2 regions of the Turicibacter sp. TJ11 genome follow, and region 2 is predicted to be linked to the other one. Evidence: riboswitches for the same ligand, from Rfam matches in the RefSeq annotation. Region 2 holds a riboswitch; the other holds the start of a gene.
What was found. A riboswitch is a leader RNA that binds a small molecule or an ion and turns the genes downstream of it on or off. The one in region 2 is predicted to bind lysine.
Positions count from the first base shown of each region.

Region 1: it holds a riboswitch for lysine, as region 2 does, so the genes downstream of both, JRC48_RS07460 (Na+/H+ antiporter NhaC family protein) here and JRC48_RS11260 (YfcC family protein) in region 2, are expected to answer to the same signal.

Region 1 is NZ_CP069349.1:1,530,809-1,535,032, reverse strand. It holds gene pdaA (delta-lactam-biosynthetic de-N-acetylase) at 1-88, shown strand, start outside; gene JRC48_RS07460 (Na+/H+ antiporter NhaC family protein) at 648-2,234, opposite strand; lysine riboswitch at 2,380-2,552, opposite strand; gene rlmD (23S rRNA (uracil(1939)-C(5))-methyltransferase RlmD) at 2,741-4,129, shown strand.
Region 2 is NZ_CP069349.1:2,346,578-2,350,801, reverse strand. It holds gene JRC48_RS11265 (M20 family metallopeptidase) at 1-958, opposite strand, end outside; gene JRC48_RS11260 (YfcC family protein) at 971-2,398, opposite strand; lysine riboswitch at 2,635-2,808, opposite strand; gene nagE (N-acetylglucosamine-specific PTS transporter subunit IIBC) at 3,024-4,224, opposite strand, start outside.

The sequences.
Region 1 (4,224 bases), 820 kb from region 2:
ATTAATTCCTGAGCTTCGTCGCCAAGGATACGAATTTAAATCATTACAATATTTAATGACTCGTGAAAATCCAGTCGTGATCGAATAGATGATAAATTTTTATTTGAATTTGTTGGTTTTTGCCATATAAATATCTTCAGAACACATAAAAAACACGTTTCAAACATTTTTTGTACATAATTTTGTGCCATAATAACTATGGATGAAAATGATAATAAATTTTCTCCCCCTTTGATTTTCTTATTCATTATGTTTTCTCACTCCCTAAACGGATCGTGTTCCCCCACGACCGTTTAACGTGTCCTTGAGAGTTCCCCCTCTCAAGGATTTTTTTTATTCTCACATGAAATATTTAACAGTTGATAAAAAAAGTTGAAATTGTTGTTTAAGATTTAAATAGCGTGCCTATAATGATGTTGTATAGAGATAACCTCCCAAGTTAATAGTCTTTCATGGTGGGACTATGCTTTAGACTTTTACTAAAGTTCTCTATTTATCAATAAGTCTAGTGATAGAGTGGTTCGTTTTAGGGTGAAAATTAATCATTCTATCAGAGACTTTCTTCTCCAATTCTTTCAACCTCTCTTTAATATATAAAAAGGAGCTAACACGCAGTTTCCCCCCTGCTGTTAGTTCCTTTTATTCATTTATCTGATTTTTTCCACCTTTGATTTTTGTGCTTTTGCATAAAAAATTGTTGTAATGATACTGATGAACATTACTAGATAAGCTATCCATAAGCTTTCGGTTAAACCAAATGAAATATATCCAAGTGATGCAATAACAGCCGATAAAAGGGCATAAGGTAATTGTGAGTTAAAGTGTGCAGCTAGATCACACCCTGATCCGGTTGCAGATAGTAAAGTGGTGTCTGAAATAGGAGAGGCATGATCTCCGAAGATGGCACCTGATAAAACGGCAGCCATGACAGGAATCATTAAATTCATCTCAATGGCAGCGGCGACTGATCCAGCAATCGGAAGTAAAATTCCAAATGATCCCCAGGATGTCCCTGTGGCAAATGCCATCAAACTTGCCATGATAAACATGACAACTGGAATAAAGTTAGGATTAATATGAGCTGATGTGATGATCGATGCTAAATAACCACCCGCATCAAGAGCCCCAACTAAATCACAGATAGCCCACGCTAATAATAAAATAACGATAGCACCAGTCATTGATTTAATACCTAAGAAGAAAGAATGAAGATATTGTTTTTTTGTTACTTCACCCTTTGAAACATGTCGATAGGTAAGTCCCATAGAAACAATAAGTCCCGCTGCTCCACCCACGCGAAGTGAGGTTGATAACTTGATATTATCGAGAATGGCAAAGAATAAATTAAATTCTGATTCACCACGTACAGCACCCACATAGCCTGTATAAGCCATGGTTAAGACTGTGACGATAATTAAAGTCAAAATAGGAAGGATTAATTCCCACATCGTTCCTTTTGATGACTCAACCTCACATCCGTGAGTACTGATCACTTCAGCACGACTTAAAGACGAATCGTTACCATTTAAAGCATCTTGTTCATACTTTTTCATAACCCCAAGATTTAAGTTATACTTAATGACAACAAAGACCATGAGGACACAAGTGATCACATAAAAATGGTAAGGAATTGTTTGTAAAAAGGCAAAGAACGTATTATAGGTTGCGCCTGTACTTGTAAAAATAACAGCCATCGAACCCATAATTCCGGTTGCCCAACTTGAAATAGGAGAGATGACACAAATAGGTGCTGAAGTTGAATCGACAATGTAGGCTAAACGAGCACGTGAGATCTTTTGTTGTTTAGCTAACGGCTTAGAAACATTGCCAACGACAAGCGCATTAAAGTAATCATCAACAAAAATTAAAATTCCAAGAAGAGCTGAGGTGTACTGAACCCCTTCACGTGAATTCACATGTTTCACAATCGCCTTAGAAAAGGCAGATGCACCACCTGATAACACAATATAAGCGGTAATAACACCTAAAGCTAATAAGAAAAAGAGAATGGATAAATTCCAATCATTTAAAAAACCGAGTAATCCATTTTCTTCGAAAATAAGATTTAAAAAAGTGCCAACTAATGTTTGTATTGTTTGAACGATGCTGAAGTTGGCTAAAATAAAAGCAGCAGAGATGGCACCCATACTAAGTGATAATACAACGCGACGCGTCAAAACAACGAGTGCAATCGTTAAGAGTGCTGGAATTAAGGAATAAATTGTTCCAACCATAATCATTCTCTCCTCAGTTGTTAGTGCAATTGAATAGGGCATTGTTCTTTTGATAAAGAAAAAAGAGCCACGTTGAGTTAAACTCATACATGGCTCTAACAGGTCTAATTTTTAGACAATAGGTGCAAGTATATCATTTAACTCTCCGATCATTAGTCCTCCACTACAATTGTAGTGACAGTTTTACATTTCTTCAATGTAACCCCAGTACTCGTTTGGTTGACACAAACAAGACTTCGGCGTGGACACCTTTTGGAATTTGTCATCGACGTCACTCTCAAAACTCCTACTCATTGGACACGCACCTCTAACTCATCAAAGAGAACAAGAGACATATTCAATTAACCATTATTCTAGCATCTTTTAGTAAATAGTCAAGCCGTATTTATAAAAATCGTTTAAATTGTAAATAAAATCTGTCGTGAAATGTAGGGATTTCGATGTAAAATAACAGGGAATGTGGTAAGATAAATGATAGCTCAAAAAAGCATTGGAGGTTTTAATACATGAATATGTCGCCTTTAAAGGTTGGTCAAGAATTTTTAGTGACGATTAAACGTATCGGTATCAATGGAGAAGGTATCGGTTATTATAAAAAACAAGCAGTCTTTATTCCAGGGACTTTAGTTGGTGAAGAAGTGGTTGCGACTTGTACACGTGTGGCAGGTGGTTACGCAGAAGCGGAACTCGTACGTGTGAAACGTAAATCTAAACATCGTGTGCAACCTGCTTGTGAAGTGTATGGTCAATGTGGTGGATGTCAATTACAACACATGTCTTATCAGGAGCAACTTCGTATTAAACGTGACGCTGTTTCACAAGCGATTGAACGCTATACGAATTTAGATCCAGATGAGTGTGATATTCGTCCAACGATCGGCATGAAAGATCCATATAATTACCGCAATCGCGCTCAAATGCCAGTCGGTTATGATCAAGATGGAATCATGGTTGGATTTTATAGCATGAATTCACGAGAGTTAGTGAATGTGACAGATTGTGACGTTCAATATGAAGAAATTAATACGGTTATTAATCATGCGGTTGATTTATTAGATGATTATAAAGTGTTTGCTTATGCACCAAAAACACGCAAAGGAACAGCACGTTACATTGTGGTTCGTCGTGGATTTAAAACAGGTGAAGTACAAGTGACGTTTGTTTTTGCTAATAATGATTTCAAGAAAATGGATGCGTTAGCGAAAGATTTAATGAAGTATTGTAAAGACGTGAAGTCTGTTTATTTAAACATTAATAATGAAGATACACATGAAATCTTCGGAAAAGAAATGAAACATATTGCGGGAGAAAAATTCATTTCAGATGAGTTAGGACGCTTTAAGTTTAATTTATCACCACGTGCGTTTTATCAGTTAAATCCAGAACAAACGATTAAATTATATAACCAAGTGAAGTATGCAGCGGCTTTAACAGGAAATGAAAAAGTAGTGGATGCTTACTGTGGTGTTGGAACGATCGGTCAATGGGTGGCAGATAAAGCGAGTGAAGTGCGCGGAGTAGATATTACTCGTCAAGCGATTGCAGATGCAAAAGAAAATGCGAAGTTAAACGGATTAACGAATACGTATTATGCAGTAGGAAAAGCGGAACAAATTGTACCAAAGTGGGTGAATGAAGGATTTAAACCAGATGTCGTGATTGTAGACCCACCTCGTACAGGAATGGGTGATGAATTAATTAACATGTTAAAACGTGTTCAACCAAAAACTATTGTTTATGTGTCATGTAACCCATCAACACTTGCGAAAAACTTAAAAGAATTGACGAAAAAATATCGTGTCGATTATATTCAACCGGTGGATATGTTCCCACAAACGTCACACGTTGAAGCAGTCGTACGCTTAGTTCGTCAAGATCGTAAAAAACAACGCTAATCATATTAGACAGTATCTTTGGATACTGTCTTTTTTTATTTAAGGGCTTGAATATCTGCTGAAGTAACTTTTTAGAAAAAACTAACTTTTTCTCT
Region 2 (4,224 bases):
AAATATTACTAATATTTCCGATATCCACTGATCCAGTACTTGATTTATGTGGATGAATTTCTTTAATTCCTAGTGAACGAATATTTTCGTTAAACGTTTGTGAAAGAATCTCATTTGTTTTTAAATCATCGTAAGATAACTCATAGTTACTTACTTCTAACGTTGCTCCTGTCATTAAAGCTGCTCCTTGAGCAATCCCTAACACTTTTTCCTTAACAACTGCTAAGTATTCTTTAGTAGCTGCGCGAATATAAAATTGTGCTGTTGCATGTTCAGGTACAATGTTAGCAGCGACCCCACCATTTGTAATGATTCCATGCATTCTTACATCTGATGTTACGTGTTGACGTAACGCATCAACACCATTAAATAATTGAATGACTGCATTTAAAGCATTAATTCCATCTTCAGGAGATGCTGCGGCATGTGAAGGACGCCCTGTATAATCAAATTGTAAAGCTTCCATTGCAAGTGAAGTTCCACTTTCTGTTGTATAGCCAGAAGGATGAACCATCATGACCGCATCTAATCCATTAAAGACCCCTGCTTCTGTCATCGTTACTTTAGCACCATTTGTTTCTTCTGCTGGTGTACCAAAGACATAAACTTTTCCACCCACTTCATCGATTACTTTGCTAAGAGCTACCCCTGCCCCAACACTAATCACACCGATCATATTATGACCGCATCCATGTCCTAGTTCAGGTAACGCATCATATTCACAAAGATAAGCGACTGATAATCCTGGTTTTCCACTATCATAAACAGCTTCAAATGCCGTCTCTAATCCTGCTACAGGACATTTAATTTCAAAGTTATGTTCTTTTAAAAATGTTGTTAATGTTTCAACTGCTTGATACTCTTGATTTCCAAGTTCCGGATGATCATGAATAAAGCGATTCATTTGTACTAAACGTTCTTTTAAAGATTCCCCAATTGTTAATAACTGCTCTTTCATTCTAACATCTCCTTATGACCATCCCATTAAGATGGCAACTGTAATAAAGATTATAGCTAATACTCCAAAAATTAATTGTAACGGTAAAATCCATTTAACCCATTTTGACCAAGGAATACCTGATACCCCTAAACAAGCCATTAATACTGCACTTGTTGGGAAAATAGCATTTGAGAATCCATCACCAAATTGGAAAATTAAAATAGATGTTTGTGGTGTAATACCTACTAACTCTCCAAGTGGTGCCATAATCGGCATTGTTAAGGCTGCTTGTCCAGAACCTGATGAGATAAAGAAATTGATGAACATTTGAACAAAGAACATGACATATCCAGCAACTAATGAAGGTAATTGACCGATGAAATTAGATAATTGATAAAGAATCGTATCGATAATTTGACCATTTTCAGCTAAGATCACAATCCCGCGAGCAAACCCAACAACAACAGCTGCTCCAATCATATCTTTTGCTCCGCTAACAAATGAATTAGCCATATCATCTAAACTTAAGCGTCCAATAAGCCCAGACACAATCCCAGTTGCTAAAAATAATGCTGCAATTTCAGAAATTCCAAAATCAAACTTTAAAACTCCAACGACAATTCCCGCTAAACAAAGTAAAATTAACGATAAAATCAATTTATGTCTAGTCGTAAATTCAAGATGCTCATTCTCTGATTCTTTTAATTGTTCACGTCGAGCTTGATCAATTTCATAAACTGGACTTAACTCTGGATTACGTTTAATTCGACGACCATACCACATTAAAAATAATGTAGCAGCAATCGTTGTTACAGCCCAAACTAATGTACGATATCCAACACCTGATCCAGCTTGTACGTTAGCAATATTTTGTGCGACACCAACTGAAAATGGATTAATCATTGCGGTAGCAAAACCAACAATACATCCCATATAAGAGATGGCCATCGCCATAATACTATCATACCCTAAAGCTAAGCATAAAGGAATGAGCATTGTAATAAATGGAATGGCTTCTTCCGTCATTCCAAAGACAGCTCCACCGATTGAGAACAATCCTGTGATCACCGGAATCATTAACATTTCTTTTCCTTTGAATGATTTGACCGCATTTGTCATTCCGGCATCAATGGCACGAGTTTTTGTAATAATCGCAATTGATCCACTAACTACAAATAAAAATGCGATAATTTCAGAAGCACCCATCATTCCTTCTAATGGAGCTTGTAGTAAACTAAAAATTCCTTGTGGTGTCTGTTCAACATAACTAAATGATCCGTCAACAACGACTGTTCTCCCTGCATCATTAACGATACGATCATAAGCTCCTGCTGGTAAAACCCAAGTTGCAACAGCAACAATCGCTAAAATAAAAGAAATAATAACTAATGTATGTGGAACTTTAAACTCTTTGGTTCCCTCTTTTTCGTGTGTTTTTGCTCTTTTTAAGCTTAACATATTTCTCTCTCCTTTTATTTCATGTTTAAATAGCTTTTAGTTTAAGGAGGTAAGTAAAAAGTCTTGAGCCATTCACTCAAGACCTTCAGAAAAGAAAAGTACCACCCTTAACTTCCAGTTCTTAAATGATAATTCTCCACAGTAATTAAAGGGACTTTAACATCGCAATCAAAAAGTCCTGAGTATCACTCAAGACTTTTATCATATAACCGAATTAAGTTAGGATGATTTAAATCTGGAATGATAGCTCTCCACAATAGTTATTGTGACAATGTTAAGCATATTATACTTAACACCAGCTCTATAGCCTTAAAGTATCAGCTATAGACTTCGGCGAGAATTCCTTTCCTATTGAATCAACGTCTTCACTCCTCAATAGTACTCTTAATTACCGCACCTCTATCTAAAACCTATTTAATTTATAATTTTATCTTATCTTATTTTATACATAAAAACAACATTATTTTATAAAATACTATTAATTATCCGATACTTTTTAGTGTTGTAGATAAAAAAACTCTTATTTTCGACCCATTTTTACATCCCTATATATCAATTATAAGAAAAATTTCTTTCTATATTAATATAACTTCAAATAAAAAGGAGTCTCAAGGAGACTCCTTTTTTACTTAAGTAAAGCTTTGATTGCATCTGAGACAAACTCTACATTTGTACCGACAATTACTTGAACATTCGTTTTATTTAAATGAACAATTCCACGAGCACCCACTGATTTTAAACCTTTTTCGTCAATTAGTGATGAATCACTAACTTCTAAACGTAAACGCGTGGCACAATTATCTACCGATAAAAGATTATCAATTCCACCTAAGTATTTAACGTATTGTCTTGCTAGATCTTTATAATCTCCGCTAATAACTGTATTTTCTGTAAATTCATCCTCGTCGTCCTCACGACCAGGAGTAGGCAAGTTAAACTTAATAATTGCAAAATAAAAGACAGTAAAGTAAATGATGGCTACAACTACTCCAACCACTAAGAGAAGTAATGGTTTAGTGGCAAAGTTAAAGTTTAAAATATAATCAAGAAATCCAGCTGAGAACGTAAAACCATGTAAAATGCCTAATAAATCAACAATAAATCCTGAAATAGCTGATAGTAAGGCGTGTAATACTAATAAGATAGGTGATAAGAAAATAAACAAAAATTCAAGAGGTTCAGTTACCCCTGTTAAAAAAGCGGTGAATCCTAATGAAAGTAACATTCCTCCAATTGCTTTTCGTTTTTCCTTTTTAGCAGCAAAATAAATAGCTAACGCTAGAGCTGGAAGACCAAACATCATAACTGGGAAAAATCCAGCCATAAAATGTCCCGCTGTTGGATCGCCTGCAAAGAATCGATTTAAATCTCCGGTTGCTCCATTGAACTCTCCTAATTGGAACCAGAAAAATGAATTTAACACATGATGTAATCCTAACGGAATTAATAAACGGTTAAAGAACATGTACCCTGCAACTCCAAATGCTCCTAATCCTGCAATTTGAATGGATACGTTAGCTAAAAAGCCTTGAATGACTGGCCAAACGATAGCTAGTGGAATAGAAACAACAAATGAAATAAGTCCTGTCATAATTGGGACAAAGCGGCGTCCCCCAAAGAAGGCTAAAAATTCTGGTAATTTGGTGTTTCTAAACTTGTTATAGGCTAAACCTGCAATAACACCAGCGATGATTCCACCTAAAAATGAAATATCTAGTGTTCCAACGATATCTACTGCATAATGTTGTCCCCAATACTCTGCACAAACATTTGTTAGCGTTAAGTATGAAATAACTCCAGCTAATCCCGCTGCTCCATTTTGATCA